Regions from separate parts of the Luteipulveratus halotolerans genome, predicted to be linked through region 1. Evidence: predicted binding sites of a transcription regulator. Region 1 holds the regulator's gene; the other holds the start of a gene.
What was found. The regulator LexA, encoded in region 1, represses DNA repair genes until DNA is damaged. The targets are predictions, from matches to a motif close to TCGAACANNTGTTCGA.
Positions count from the first base shown of each region.

Region 2: a site for LexA is predicted at 3,692-3,707, ahead of VV01_RS02810 (HNH endonuclease signature motif containing protein). Genes of this name have one in related genera too.

Region 1 is NZ_LAIR01000002.1:1,193,840-1,201,532, reverse strand. Features, by position in the region: gene VV01_RS06275 (hypothetical protein) at 1-226, opposite strand, end outside; gene VV01_RS06270 (hypothetical protein) at 427-903, shown strand; gene VV01_RS06265 (vitamin B12-dependent ribonucleotide reductase) at 1,007-3,895, opposite strand; gene nrdR (transcriptional regulator NrdR) at 3,919-4,419, opposite strand; gene VV01_RS06255 (methyltransferase domain-containing protein) at 4,762-5,622, shown strand; gene VV01_RS06250 (LysM peptidoglycan-binding domain-containing protein) at 5,645-6,028, opposite strand; gene lexA (transcriptional repressor LexA) at 6,261-6,977, shown strand; gene VV01_RS06240 (hypothetical protein) at 6,987-7,693, opposite strand, start outside.
Region 2 is NZ_LAIR01000002.1:483,089-490,781, forward strand. Features, by position in the region: gene nuoH (NADH-quinone oxidoreductase subunit NuoH) at 1-573, shown strand, start outside; gene VV01_RS02805 (hypothetical protein) at 586-1,209, shown strand; gene VV01_RS02810 (HNH endonuclease signature motif containing protein) at 1,710-3,668, opposite strand; gene VV01_RS24860 (MmcQ/YjbR family DNA-binding protein) at 3,925-4,542, opposite strand; gene VV01_RS02820 (hypothetical protein) at 4,632-5,105, opposite strand; gene VV01_RS02825 (NuoI/complex I 23 kDa subunit family protein) at 5,312-5,926, shown strand; gene VV01_RS02830 (NADH-quinone oxidoreductase subunit J family protein) at 5,923-6,483, shown strand; gene nuoK (NADH-quinone oxidoreductase subunit NuoK) at 6,480-6,788, shown strand; gene VV01_RS02840 (NADH-quinone oxidoreductase subunit 5 family protein) at 6,785-7,693, shown strand, end outside.

The sequences.
Region 1 (7,693 bases):
GATTGCCGTGGGCGTCAAAGGTGAAGCGCCGCAACGGGTTCTGCGGATCGACGCTGAACTTCACCCAGGCGTCACCCGTGACATGGCCCTCGGCCCGCTGCACGGTCGTACGGTCCGTCGCCGTCGCCGACGGCTGTGCGACGGCAGCTCCCGTGAGCGCCAGAGCTGCGACCGCGCCGACCGCCAGCGCACCCCCTGCTCGTCGAGAAGCGTTGCTGTGCATCATGATTCGTCCCTTCATCGAGTACGAGGCGCCATCGCCTCAGCCCGAAGGTCGCACGGCCGCGCGCGCTCGCCCTCCCTCCGGGGAGCCATGGCGACCCTCGGCAGAGCGAGTCGAAGGCGAGTGGAACCAGACGCGACGCAGGTCACGTCAACTCACCGCTGCGCGGCCACGAAGGCCGCTCCTGGACACCAAGGACGGCCATGAAGAAGAAGCTCGCAGCATCGATCCTCGCCGGCGCCAGCGTGGCGGCCGCAGGCGGACTCGCTCTCAGCAGCAACGCGGAGGCCGCCTCCAGCGTGCGCTACAGCGTCACCTCCCAGTGCAAGGGCACGATCATCGACTCCGGCTACCTGCGCGGGGGCCTGAACGGCCAGGTCGGCGGAGGTAAGTGGCAGCTGTGGTACTCCCCCAAGAACGGTGGCACCAACTGCGTCGTCGTCTATGACAACCTACCCGGCAAGCACAGCATGAGCGCAGGCCTGCGGCTGTCGGGAACGTCCAAGGGCAAGACCGACGCCGGGACGTTCAACACCTTTGCCGGAGGCGTCCAGGCCACCGATGCCAACAACCGATGCGTCATCATGTCCGGCCACGTCAACACCGGTCGCTACTCGCTGGCCACCATGGTCAACAAGAAGGGCAAGGTCGTCAGCGGCGTCAAGACGCACTGCGGCTGACCGAACGGGGTCCGCCAGAGCGGCGAATGTCGTTGCCGCACAACACGATCGGGCCCCGATGCGAACCTTGTCGCCTCGGGGCCCGATCGTTGTCGGCCGGTGATCAGCTGCAGCCGCTGGTGCTGCCGCAACCCTCGCAGACGTAGCACGAACCGGCGGGACGCATCTTGGTGCCGCACGTCATGCACATCGGCGCATCGGCCGCCTTGCCCTGGAACTTCTCCAGCAGCTCGGCGGAGGAGTGGATCTCGCTGGAGACCTCGCGTGCGTCAGCCGCACCCGAGCCGGACTTCACCTCGACCGCGCTCTCCTCGACCTCGACCTTCTTGGGTGAGGTCGGCGCCGCGGACTGGGAGTACGACTCGAACTCGCCCGCCACGTCGTCCTCGCCCTCGTCGGAGGTCGTGGAGTCGGCGTACGAACCCGTCTCGAGCTGGCGGGCACGCTCCTCGGCGGAGTGGATGCCCATGAAGGACCGGGTCTCGAAGTCGAGGTGGTCCAGCGCCAGGCGACGGAAGACGTAGTCCATGATCGACTGCGCCATCCGCACGTCCGGGTCATCGGTCATGCCAGCGGGCTCGAACCGCATGTTGGTGAACTTCTCGACGTAGGTCTCCAGCGGCACGCCGTACTGCAGCGCCACCGAGACGGCCACCGAGAAGGCGTCCATCACGCCGGCAAGGGTCGAGCCCTGCTTGCCGAACTTCAGGAAGATCTCGCCCAGCTCGCCGTCCTCGTGCGTGCCCGCGGTGAGGTAGCCCTCGGCGCCACCGACCGCGAACGACGTCGTCTGGCTGCTGCGACGCTTGGGCAGACGCTTGCGGATCGGACGGTACTCGACGACCTTCTCGACCGCGGCCTCAGCAGGCTTGTCCTCCGCCTTCTTCTTGCCGTCGGACAGCGGCTGACCGACCTTGCAGTTGTCGCGGTAGACCGCCAGGGCCTTCAGGCCGAGCTTCCAACCCTCCATGTGCACCTCGGCGATGTCCTCGACGGTCGCCGACTCGGGCAGGTTGACCGTCTTGGAGATCGCGCCGGACAGGAACGGCTGGGTCGCGGCCATCATGCGCACGTGACCCATCGGGCTGATGGCCCGCTCGCCCATCGCACAGTCGAAGACCTCGTAGTGCTCCGGCTTGAGGCCGGGAGCGTCGATGACGTGGCCCTTGTCGGCGATGTGCTCGACGATCGCCTCGATCTGCTCGGTCTGGTAGCCGAGCTTCTTCAGCGCGCGCGGGATGGTCTGGTTGACGATCTGCATCGAGCCGCCACCGACGAGCTTCTTGAACTTGACCAGCGAGAAGTCCGGCTCGATGCCGGTCGTGTCGCAGTCCATCATGAAGCCGATCGTGCCGGTCGGTGCGAGCACCGATGCCTGCGCATTGCGGTAGCCGTGCTTCTCACCGAGCTCGATGACATCGGCCCAGGCCTTCGTCGCGGCCTTGTGGATGTCGCCGTCCATCGCGTCGAGCGTGCGCACCTCGTCGTTGGCCGCGCGGTGCTTGCGCATGACGCGCTTGTGGGCCTCGGAGTTGCGCGCGTAGCCGGCGTACGGGCCGACGACGGCAGCGATCTCGGCCGAACGCTTGTACGCGGCCCCGGTCAGCAGCGAGGTGATTGCCGCCGCGAGGCTGCGGCCGCCCTCGGACTCGTAGCCGTGGCCGGTGGCCATCAGCAGCGCGCCGAGGTTGGCGTAGCCGATGCCGAGCTGGCGGTAGTCGACCGTGGTCTTGCCGATCGACTCCGTCGGGAAGTCGGCGAAGCAGATCGAGATGTCCATCGCGGTGATGACCAGCTCGACGACCTTCTGGAAGGTCGCGGTGTCGAACGTGTCGTCGTCCTTGAGGAACTTCAGCAGGTTGAGGCTCGCCAGGTTGCACGAGGAGTTGTCGAGCGACATGTACTCCGAGCAGGGGTTGGACGCCGTGATGCGACCGGTCTCGGGGTTGGTGTGCCAGTCGTTGATCGTGTCGTCGTACTGCAGACCCGGGTCCGCGCACTCCCACGCGGCCTGGTTGATCTTGTCGAACAGCTCGCGCGCGTCGACCTCCTCGATGACCGAGCCGTCGCTGCGCGAGGTGAGGCCGAACGTGGTGCCGTCGGCCACCGCGCGCATGAATGCATCGCTCACGCGCACCGAGTTGTTGGCGTTCTGGTACTGGACCGAGGTGATGTCCTTGCCACCGAGGTCCATGTCGAACCCGGCGTCGCGCAGCGCGCGGATCTTGTCCTCCTCGCGCGCCTTGGTCTCGACGAATTCCTCGATGTCGGGGTGGTCCACGTCGAGGACGACCATCTTGGCCGCGCGCCGCGTGGCGCCACCGGACTTGATGGTGCCCGCCGAGGCGTCGGCACCGCGCATGAACGACACCGGGCCCGAGGCCGTACCACCGCTGGAGAGGAGCTCCTTGGAGGAGCGGATGCGCGAGAGGTTGAGGCCGGCGCCGGAGCCACCCTTGAAGATGAACCCCTCTTCCTTGTACCAGTTGAGGATCGAGTCCATCGAGTCGTCGACCGACAGGATGAAGCAGGCCGAGACCTGCTGGGGGCTCTTGGTGCCGACGTTGAACCACACCGGCGAGTTGAACGCGAACACCTGGTGCAGCAGCGCCCATGTCAGCTCGTGCTCGAAGATCTCGGCGTCGTCGTCGGACCGGAAGTAGCCGTGGTCCTTGCCGGCCTTGACGTAGGTCAGGACGACCCGGTCGATCAGCTGCTTGAGGCTCTTCTCACGCACGTCGGAGCCCAGCGCCCCACGGAAGTACTTGGTCGTGACGATCGTCGAGGCGTTGAGCGACCAGAAGTCCGGGAACTCCACACCGCGCTGCTCGAAGATCGTCTCGCCCGTCTTCCAGTTCTGCTGGACGACGTCGCGCGACTCCCAGGTCACCTCGTCATAGGGGTGCACACCTGGCTGGGTGAAGATCCTCTCGACCTTCACGCCCTTGGTCCTGCGACGAGCCTGCGACTGCGTGCGCGCCGTCTCGGTCATGGTGACTCTCCCTCTCCTCGTACTCACTGATCGTCTCGCTGACCACTGACAGTGGTCGTGTCGTCCTGGGAGGCCCCCTGGGCCTCGATGCGCAGCAGCGTGATCGCCGACTCGAAGTCCTCCAGCGAGTCGAACGCCTGGTAGACGCTCGCGAACCGCAGGTAGGCGACCTCGTCGAGCTGCCGCAGCGGGCTGAGGATCTCCAGCCCGACGTCGTGCGCGTCGATCTCGGCCACACCCTTGGCCCGGATCGACTCCTCGACCTGCTGCGCGAGCAGGGCGAGCTGGTCATCACTCACCGGCCGGCCCTGGCAGGCCTTGCGCACACCGCTCATGACCTTGCCCCGCGCGAACGGCTCACTCGCCCCCGACCGCTTCACGACGGTCAGGCTGGCGTTCTCGACGGTCGAGAACCGCTTGCCACAGCTCGGGCACTGGCGGCGCCTCTTGATGCAGGTGCCGTCCTCGTTGGTGCGGCTGTCGACCACCCTGCTGTCGGTGTGCCGGCAGAACGGACAGTGCATGACACCCACTTCCTCTCGACGGCGTCGCCACGACCCCAGCCACCCTTCCGACAACAGTCACGAGGGCATAGGAATGCCCGGGCAACCGCAGCGGGAGACCCCCTCACAGCCGGCTCCTGTGGATATCCGGTGGACAGCTTGGGGACTAGATGTGGATGACTTACAGCCGTGTAACTACTAGATGTAGGGATGCTAAGTCGTCGCGGACCTACGATGCAACACCCGGTCGGGGTCGTGTTGCGGCGGCCCGCAAACGTGCAGGTCAGGGGCTCGCCACGCCTCGACACGGCGCGTCGCCGCACCCCTCGCGGGGCGCGCAGGGCGCGGCTACGATGCACAGGCATGGGGTGGAGAGCCGAGCTGAAGCGAGTCCGCGGCGACCGACTGGCACGCACGATCGCCCGCGCCCACGACGACAAGCTCGACCGACTGATCGCGCACAGCGAGCGCCAGGCCGACCTGCTCGATCGGCTGCTAGCACGGCAGACGCAGCAGGACGCCACCATCGCCGAGCTGCGCACGCGCGTCGAAGCGCTCACACCCACAGCATCCGACGCCACGCCGAGCCCATCGGCGGGCACCTCCGACCAGGACTCCTGGCGCACCAAGGCCCAGGTGGGCGAGCTCGGGTTCCACGTGCATGACACGTTCCGGCAGCACGACGAGCAGTGGTGGCCAGTCATCGACGGAGAGTGGCGCGAGATGGGCTTCAGCCCCGAGGGCTGGCGCGACCGCACGGTCGTCGACGTCGGTGCCGGCTCGCGACTGCGCTCGTTGTGGTTCGAGGGCGCGTCGATCATCGCGATCGAGCCGCTCGCCGACCAGTACATGGAGCAGGTCGCCTGGAGCGACCTCACCCGAGCCACCGAGGTCTACTCGGTGCCCGGTGAGACCTTCGTCCCGGAGGTCGAGGGACGCGCAGACCTCGTCGTCTCGATCAACGCTCTCGACCACGGGTACGACCTCGCCACCTCGATCGGCAACATCGGCCGTTACCTCAAGCCCGGTGCCACCGCCTTCGTGTCGTTCGACATGCACGACACGGTGACCGACGAGATGCACCCCATGGTCGTACGCCACGACGACCTCGTCGAGCTGTTCCCCCGGATCGGCCTCAAGCTGGTCCGCACCGCCGAGCACAGCCGCCGCTACCACGGCGCCACCGGCCCCAAGGCTCGGCACTACTGGTTGCAGCAGGCCTGACACCCACGTCGTTCGCGTCGACTCACGACCCGCTGGGGACCACGAGGGTCTGCCCTGCGTTGACCTCGAGCGAGCTCAGACCGTTGGCCAGCTGGAAGCGCACGACCGCCTCCCCCACCGGCAGCTCCGGCAACCGGGCGTGAGCGATCTCGCTCAACGTCTGCCCCTCGGCCACCGTCACGGTGGACGTAGACGGGGTCGGACCGGCTGCGATCGCGGCCGACGCCATGATCACTCCGAGCGCCGCGATCACGCCGGCCAGAGCCAGCACGAGACGACCACGCGCGGTCAGGCGCAGCCGGGGCTGCCCGGCCCGGGTCAGCAGGTCGGGAACGACCCTGAGGTGTCGCACCTGGGGCGCCGCGGGAGCACGCTGGGGAACCTCCCATGCGGTGACTGCACTCATGACATCCTCCTCGAGACGAACACCTGTGCGATGGAACGCTTGTACGAGTTGTAGCACGGGTGTTCGAACAAGTCCAGGTTGTGCGACGCGACATACGTCGTACAGGTGTTTGAGAACTGTGTCCGAACTCCATAGGCTGCTCTCACAGAACAGGACTGAACCAGCGACCACCGACAGCCCCTGATTTCCCAGGGCGTCCGGCCGCAGACCCACGGGGAACGAGGACGCCGAGATGGCCAAGATCCATGAGATGCCGGAGCCGGACAGCCACAGCCTGACCACGCGCCAGCGCAAGGTGCTGGAGGTCATCCGCAGCTCGATCGACCGCCGCGGCTACCCGCCGAGCATGCGTGAGATCGGCCAGGCCGTCGGGCTCACGTCACCCAGCTCGGTCGCTCACCAGCTCTCGATGCTCGAGCGCAAGGGCTACCTGCGTCGCGACCCGATGCGACCGCGTGCCATGGAGGTCGTCTCCCCCGACCTCGGCAAGCGCCAGCGCGGATACCGCGGGCAGGCGGTCGGTGCCGCCGAGGAGTCCTCGATCGACGAGACCGGCATCAACGACGAGCAGCCGGAGCCCTCGTTCATCCCGGTCGTCGGTCGGATCGCCGCCGGGGGCCCGATCCTCGCCGAGGAGGTCGTCGACGACGTCTTCCCCCTGCCTCGTCAGGTCGTCGGCGAGGGTGACCTGTTCCTGCTCAAGGTCGTCGGCGACTCGATGGTCGATGCCGCGATCTGCGACGGCGACTGGGTCGTGGTCCATCAGCAGCAGACCGCCGACAACGGTGACATCGTGGCGGCGATGCTCGACAACGAGGCGACGGTCAAGACGTTCAAGCGCACCAAGGGCAAGGTGTGGCTGATGCCTCACAACGACGCGTACGAGCCCATCGACGGCGACGACGCCACCATCCTCGGTCGCGTGACTGCGGTGCTGCGCAAGGTCTGAGGCGGGGACTCAGCCGATCAGCTTGCGGCGCAGGTCCAGGGCCGTGGTGGCGTACGCCATCGCGGCTCCGCTGCGTGGCACCTGCGCGTCGTGGGCGACCATGTTGCGCCCGTTGCGCAGCGCAATGGCGGCCTCGACGTAGGCGTCGTTGACCAGGCCGTGTCGCCGCAGCGTCTCCAAGGAGTCCTCGAGGCGGGACCGGGTCCTGATCGACTCGTCGTGCGCGCGGGCGACCGCATTGATGTGGTGGTCCAGCTGCTCCCACGAACGGATCACCAGTCCCGAGGGGTTGCTCCGGCCCAGGACGTCCCACTCGTGCGGAAGCCGGCCCTCCTGCTCGGGCGGCACCGGCCAGTACTGCATCGGTGGGGGCAACGGCCGGTGAGGCGTACTCGGTGGCACGGGCTCGGCGTCCGCCTCCGGTGCGGTGGCCCCGTCGCCGGCCGGCCGGTCAGTCGGCGGCGCAGTCGGCGACGTGGCCGGACCTGCCGGCGAGAACGGCTCGCGGTTGCCGACGGCGCTGGCGCTGCTGCGCTCGGCACCCTCGAGCTCGCGCACGAACTCCGCGGACGCGATCGGGCTGTCGACCTTGGTCATGCGGTCGATGAGGCCCCTCACCTTGTCCCTGAACACCAGGAGCACGACGAGCACCACGACGGGCCAGCTGAGCACGGCACGGATCAGGTTGATCAGATCGGTCCAGGTGGGCTGCTGCA
Region 2 (7,693 bases), 710 kb from region 1:
TCGTCCGGCAACAAGTACGCCCTCATCGGCGCGATGCGCTCGGCCGCCCAGCTGGTGTCGTACGAGCTGCCGCTGATCCTGTCGTGCGCGTCGTTCGCGATGGCTGCCGGCACGTTGTCGCTCACCGGTATCGCGCACGCGTGGACACCGCTGTGGCTGATCTGGCAGCTGCCGGGGGCGCTGGTCTTCCTGGTCGCAGCGACCGCCGAGCTGCAGCGGCCGCCGTTCGACATGCCGGTGGCCGACTCCGAGGTCGTCATGGGCCCTTACACCGAGTACACCGGGCTGCGGTTCGCGTTCTTCCTGCTCGCCGAGTACGCCGGCATCGTGGTCATGTCGGTGCTGTTCGCGGTGCTCTACCTCGGCGGCTGGACCGGGCCGCTCGATCACTGGATCGGCTGGTTGTGGACGCTGCTCAAGGGTTTCGCGATCGCCGTGCTGATCATCTGGATGCGGGTGTCGTGGCCGCGGCTGCGTGAGGACCAGCTGCAGCGGTTCGCCTGGTTGTGCCTGGTGCCGGTCGCGCTGCTGCAGCTCGCGATCACGGCGGTCGGCGTTGTCCTCACGGCCTGAACCGGTCGCGTGATGGGGATCCACAGCTTTCACCTCGCCGAGGTGCCGCCGGGGGTTGCTGCGCGTGCGCTGCTGCGACACCGCACAGCACCGCCGATCGCGGGCCTGACGCACATCGAGCACCTGTCTCTCATGCGGCTCGGTGCACCTGCCGTCTCGCTCGAACGGCTGCAGCTGCGACGGATGGCGGTGTTCGCGCAGTGGGAGTCCGAGCAGGGGCTGGAGGCCCATCTCGGGTCCGACCCGCTCGGCCGGCACCTCGCGCGCGGGTGGCACGTCCGGCTGGAGCTCGTACGCCGGTGGGGCGCGGTCACCGGTCTGCACCGGCTGCCGCTCAACGCGAGCACGATGGACCCCGCGGAGCCGGTCGTCGCCGTGACGCTCGCCCATCTCAAGCTTTCCCAGCTCGGCAGGTTCTTCACGTGGGGCCGCCCCGTCGAGCGCCTCGTCCGCGATCATCCCGGCCAGACGCTGGCCGTGGCAGCCGTCCGGCCGCCGAGGACGTTCTCGACGTTCAGCGTGTGGCGCTCGGGGACCGCGATGCGCGACATGGTCGAGGGCCATGGTGATGGCGCGACCAGCGGCACCGGCTCGGTGCCGGATCCGGATCGGCACGCGCGCGATGGCCGAGCGTGAGCGTCAGGACTTCCACACCGAGTTCACCACGTTGCGGTTCAGGCCGCTGTCCGAGCACGGGGCCTGGGATGGTCGCACCCAGGTCGTCCCGATCTGACACCGGTGACACCGGTCGCCGAGAGGTGCGTATGAGGCACGGCTACACCAACTCGACCTCTTCCTCGAACGGGTTGGTGCACAAGGAGTTTCGCGGACCCGACGCCTCCGTGCGTGTGGCTCGTGAGGTGGCGGCGCTCAGGGGCTTGCGCGATGTCGTGCCCGTTCCAGAGGTCGTGGCTGCTGATGCGCTGTCCGTGACGACCGCCCTGGTGAGCGGGCGCCACGGACAGGACCTCCTCGACCGCGATCCCGTGGGAGTGCTGCGCGCCTGCGGCGCGGTGCTCCGGCGGATCCACGCACATCGAGATCGCGGGACATCGCGCGACCTGGCCCGTGCCCTGACGAGAGCCCCGTCATACGTCGGGTCTCTCGACACGGCGCAGGGTCGGGTGGGACGCGGCTCAGAACGGTGGCGGGTCGTCGTCGGGCGAGCCCGCTCGTACGAGCGTGATCGGCTCCGCGGGCTGGAACACCTGCACCTGAACCGGCGCTCCGCCCGACGCGTTCGCAGCGCCTGCTGGTGACGGATCGTCGGCCCGCGGACAGCTGTCAGGCTGCGCAGTGGCGGCGGCTCGTCGCGGAGGGTTGGCCCTCGTCCTCGGCGTGAGCGCCATTGCGAGGGCTGCTGACTCGGGCGCCATCGCGACAGGATCGGCGTACGGCTCGATCAGGGCCGCGAGTGCGCGCTCCATGCTCGAGCGCGGTGACGACGGGCCGCAGACCTCTTGTGGGTCGTGATGGTCGAACGGGCGCGTCGTGATGCGTTGGCCCGTGAGCGTCGTCCACCGCACGATGCCGCCGCTGCCTTGCTCGGACCGCCACCAGCCGCGTGTCTTGGGGTTGTGGTGCCCGCGATGGAGCGCGTACAGGTTGTCGGGATGTGTTGCGCCGCCTGAGGGTTCGTCGGTGAGGGCGTTCCAGGTGACGGCGTGGTCGAGGTCGCACTCGACGGCCGGGTGCTCGCAGCCGGGTGCGCGGCAGCGTTGGTCGCGAGCCTGGACCTGGCGCCGCATCGCGGCGGGTGGGCGATAGGTGGACGCGGCGTCGACGACGGCGCCCGACACAGGATCGGTGACCAGACGGCGCCAGATGGTGCCCTCGGCGAACGCGAGTCGGCGCACCTGCTCAGCGGTCAGGAAGCCGAGGCCGGGTACCTCGCCGACGCCACCGCCGACGACCGGTGCGGACCCGCTGGGCACAGATCCGTCGAGGCTCGAAGCACTCGTCAGCGGCGAGCCAGGCGCCGTGCCGGACGGCGTGCCGAAGGCCGCGCTCGCCGCCTGCCCGGACGACGTGGCGTGGTCAGCGACGCCGGCCGCGCGGGCGTCAGCGGCGGGCGTGAACAGGGACGACAGGTGCACGATGACCTGCAGGTGGGCCGGGGGAGCGTCACTCAGGAGAGCATCACCGGCGACCTGGCCACGGATCAGCAGGTCGGTCGCGATGTCCGAGCGCAGCTGAGCGAGGGTACGGGCGTCGCCGGCTGCGCGGGCGCGGCGCGCGAGGTCGGTGACCCGGCGCTGCGCGGCGAACGCGCGCTCGCGGGACGCCGTGATCGTCGTACAGGCCATGCCGAACGGCTGAGCAAGGGTGTCGGCGTCTCGTGCACCCTCGGCGTCACGAGCGCGCCGACGAGCCGCCTCGACCTCCGACTCCGCCAATGCGAGCTGACGCGCGAGGCGACGGCGAAAAGTGGCTTGGGACAACGGGACTCGCTCGAGCAGCGCGGCGATCTCGGCCGCGTCGCCCGTGCCGTCGTCGCTGGTGGTGTTCGCCGTCGCGGGGCCGGCGACTCGCAGCACGTGCCGTGCGACCTGGTCAGCTGTGAGCGGGTCGAGGTGCCGGGTCTCCTTGAGCAGCGTGATGGCTCGCCAGGCGCTGAGCGTGCCGGAGGCCATCCGCGCGCGGAGATAGCCGGCGCGCTCACGCGTCGCCGAGGCGAGGGCCACCCGATCGCGACACTGCGTGACCGGCCGACCGGTGAGCAGCTGGACATCGGTGGCCGCCGCGGTGCGGGCCAGCGCCGCCTGGGTCTGTCGGGTCGAACGCGCCTCGTGCTGGCCGAGATCGAGGCCGGGATCGTCTTCGACCGCCCGTAGCAGTGCTCGTGTCGCCTCGATCTCGACGCTCTCGGCCCACGCCTGCACACCCTGCGCAGCGGTGATCAGAGCGCCGGAGGAGGCTCGGGCGGCGGCATACGCGTCGTCGCCCCCTGCGGTGCTGTCAGCGCTGGTGCAGTGGCGGGCCATGCCGCCCGAAGCTGTTGCGGCATGGACGATCTCGGTCATCCACGCGGCGAGGTGAACGGGGAGGCCGGCGAGCGACAGCACGGGCTCATCGACCTGGTCGGTCGTCGACATGCGGCCCTCCCCACCTCTCGCCTTCGAACGTCTGTACGACTCTATCGCACAGTCGGGAGCCGTGCAGGAGTTCGCGAGAAGTGCTGTGGATGCAGGATTTCGCGCGGTACGACGGGGGCTGGGTGCTCGTCCGCGGTCACCGTGGTCTCGACGCGGGCTTGCCCTGTGGGGCTCGCCCGGCTCGACCGGCGGAGGCCCGGCTCGCCCGGGTCGACCGGCGGAGGCCCGGCTCGACCAGCGAGAGCGCCGACGGGCCTCACCCAGCAGACACGGGAGGCGGACCAGGCCCGTCAGGGTGGGTGAGGTCGTACGCGCGCCACACCTTCTGCGGCACCACCATCCGCCAGGCATCGACGACGAGCTCGCGCGCCTCGGTCGGGTCGAGGGCGGCGAGGTCGGACTCGATCCAGTGGAACCGCAGGTCCGACTCGCGCGGGAGATGAAAAGCCGACGGCCGCGCGCCGACCATCGCCTCCCGCTCCTCCTTGGGGAAGCCGAAGCCCATCTCGGTCTCGTCGAGCGAGAAGGCGACGTAGACGATCTGCTTCACCCTGAACTTCAGCCGCCCTCGCACGACGGCCGTGTACGACCGCTCCAGCGAGGAGCCGAGGTCGAGCACGTCGTCGAGGGTGGCCATCAGGAGTCCAGCCGGTACACCGACAGCTCGATGCCGGTCACGGGGACGCCGCGCCGCAGCAGGGGTACGCCGACCCGGCCGGTGCCGATCGCGAGCTAGCTCCAGCGCCGGTCCGTCGCCGGCGAGCCGGGCGAGCAGGTCGACGGTGGGGTCGAGGACGGACGGCTCGAACATCGAGGCCGAGCCCTCGTCGTACCTCGCGGCGGTCTCGGCGTCCCACAGATCACTGCTGGTCATGAGAGCCAGTCGACCAGGGAGTGAGCAGTCGCGCGACCCGTTTCAGGGGCTGGGGGCGTGCGGTACGACCGCACCGCCCCCTGGCCCGGTCAGGTGTAGGGGTTGTCGGCGTACGCAGAGTAGGCGCACTGCACGGCGACACCGCTGCGGTGAGTGCAGACCTGGAGCCGGATCCCCTTGACGGACAACGCGTAGCCGCTGGTCGTCCACGTGCGCGGCTGACCCACGCCGTACGCCGTGACCCAGCCCGTCACGATGTTGCCGTTGGTGCGGTAGACCGTCGCACGGACCGAGGCGGACTTGCCGTCGCGCGCGGTGTCGTACGCCGTCATCTTGTAGGAGATGACAGGCGCCTCGTCCTTGACGGTCCAGGTGATCGTCGCCGTCCCGGTGGCGCCGGGCACCTCGGCTCTCAGGGCGTACGTCGCCGCCGACGCCGAGCTCATCGGGGTGAGGGCCAGGAGGCCTGCGCCCACGGCGGCGGCGCCCAGCGCGAGCCCGCGGCGGGGCGTGCGTCGGGCGCGTGCGGTCGGGTTCTGGGCTGTGCGAGTCGTGCTGGTCACGGAGTGTGGCCTCGTCCCTGGTGTAGGCGCCACCGATCGGTGGTGGAGCGACTGCGCTGAATGCTTCCAAGGTGCGGCTGCGCCGGGCCAGGTTATTTCCGCACCGCACGTTCCCGGTCGGGCCGATCGACGAGTCGGTGCTAGGTGCGACCCGCCCGGCCCGGTAGCGTGCCCCGAGCGGAGCAGGCACGAGGCGGAAGAGAGCGATGGCGGGCCCCAAGAAGCGCAACAGCCTGGTTCCGGGCCTGGTGAAGGGCATGGTCACCACCGCCCGGACGATGACGCGCCCTGCCCACACGCAGCAGTACCCCGACGTCAAGCCCGACCTGCCGCCCCGGTCGCGCGGCGTCATCGCCCTCCTGCACGAGAACTGCACCTCCTGCATGCTGTGCGCGCGTGAGTGCCCCGACTGGTGCATCTACATCGACTCGCACAAGGAGACGATCCCGGCCGGCCCCGAGGGCGGGCGCGACCGCCAGCAGAACGTCCTCGACCGCTTCGCGATCGACTTCAGCCTGTGCATGTACTGCGGCATCTGCATCGACGTGTGCCCGTTCGACGCGTTGTTCTGGAGCCCGGAGTTCGAGTACGCCGAGACCGACATCCGCGACCTGCTCCACGAGAAGGAACGGCTCGGCGAGTGGATGGAGACCGTGCCGCCTCCGGCCGCGCTCGACCCGGGCGCCCCTGACGCCGGTGAGGTGACCGCAGCGGCCAAGCCCGCTCGTACGCCGCGCGCCGCGCGCCCTCCCCGCAACGTCGCCTCGCCCGACCCTGAGACCTCACCCGGCCCTGACGCCGACCCGGGGAGCGGTTCGTGACGACCCACGACGTGTTCTTCGTGCTCGTCGGGGTGATCACTGCGGCGAGCGCTGTGCTGTCGGTGACGACCAAGCACCTGGTGCACGCCGCGCTGTGGCTCGTCGTGTGCCTCGGTGCGCTCAGCGGGTGCTACCTCGTGCTCGGCGCCGAGCTGGTCGCCCTCGTGCAGCTGCTCGTCTACGTCGGCGCGGTCGTCGTCCTCGTGCTGTTCGCGCTGATGCTGACGCACGCGCCGATCGGTCGTTCGACCGCCCACGACGGCAGCGCCACCCAACGGGTCGCCGCGCTGATCGCGGGCGCGGCCACCGCTGCCCTGCTGGCCGCCACCCTGATCGGCGCGTTCGGCGGTGAGGCCGACGTGCAGGGCGGCTCGACCGGTGCGCTGGCGCAGCAGCTGTTCGGCACGTGGGTGTGGCCGTTCGAGCTGTTGTCGCTGCTGCTGCTGATCGCGCTGGTCGCGGCGTTCGCACTGGCCCGCCTCACGACCACGAGCGTCGCGGACCCTGACGTCGCGGCAGACACCGACCACGAGGCGACGCAGGAGGTCGCCCCGTGATCCACCTCGAGCTGCCGCTCCTGCTGGTCAGCGTCCTCGCGGGCACCGGCATCTACGGCATCCTCGCCCGTCGCAACGCGATCCTCGTGCTCATCGGTGTCGAGCTCGTCCTCGCCGCCGCCGGGCTGCTCCTGGTCACGATGGGCTCGACCGTCCAGGACACCCTGCGCGCGGGTCACGTCCTCACGATCTTCGTCATCACGATCGCCGCCGCCGAGATCGCCGTCGCGCTCGCCCTGGTGGTCGCGGTGTTCCGCGCTCGCGGCGACATCGACGTCACCCGGGCCCGTGAGGACGACTCGTGAACCTCAACGGGCCGATCCAGCCGAGCCACCTGGCCGTCGCCCTGCCGGCGATCGGCGGGGTCCTCACGCTCCTGCTCGTACGCCGTAGCTCACGTGCCGCGGCGACGATCAACCTGCTTGCCGGTTTCGTCGCGCTGTTCGCCGCGTGCGCGCTGCTCGCCCAGCAGCTGCGCGGCAACGCCACCACCTCGCCCGAGACGATCGGTGACCTCGCCGTCGGCGGCGGGCTGCGCATCCCGCTCCACCTGCTCGTCGACGACTGGTCGGTCCTCGTCGCGGTCGCCGTCGCCGTGGTGTCCTTCGTGGTCCAGACCTTCGCCCGCTGGTACCTCTGGTCCGACCCGCGCTACCGCCAGTTCGCCGCGACCGTCGGCCTGTTCACGGCCGCCATGCAGCTCGTCGTGCTCTCCGGCGACCTGGTGCTCACCCTCGTCGGCTGGGAGCTCATGGGCTGGTGCTCCTACCTGCTCATCGGCCACGAGTCCGAGCGCGAGAAGGCCCGGCGGGCGGCGTACAAGGCGTTCGTCGTCACCCGCCTCGCCGACGCACCGCTGCTGGTCGGCATCGCAGCGCTCGCCGTCGGAGCCCGTAGCACCGACATCCCGACCGTGCTGAGGTTCTGGACCGCCGAGCCGCACGCCGGTACGACGACGCTCACCGTCGCCGTGCTCGGGATCGTCTGCGGTGTGCTCGGCAAGTCGGCGCAGATCCCGTTCCAGGACTGGCTGCCCGATGCGATGGAGGGCCCGACGCCCGCGTCCGCGCTCATCCACGCGGCGACGATGGTCGCCGCCGGCACCGTCGTGCTCGCGCGGCTGCTGCCGCTGGTGCAGCACACCGAGCCGGCGCGGCTGGCGCTGGTCGTGCTCGCCGGCGTCACCGCCGTCGTCGCCGCTGTGCTCGCC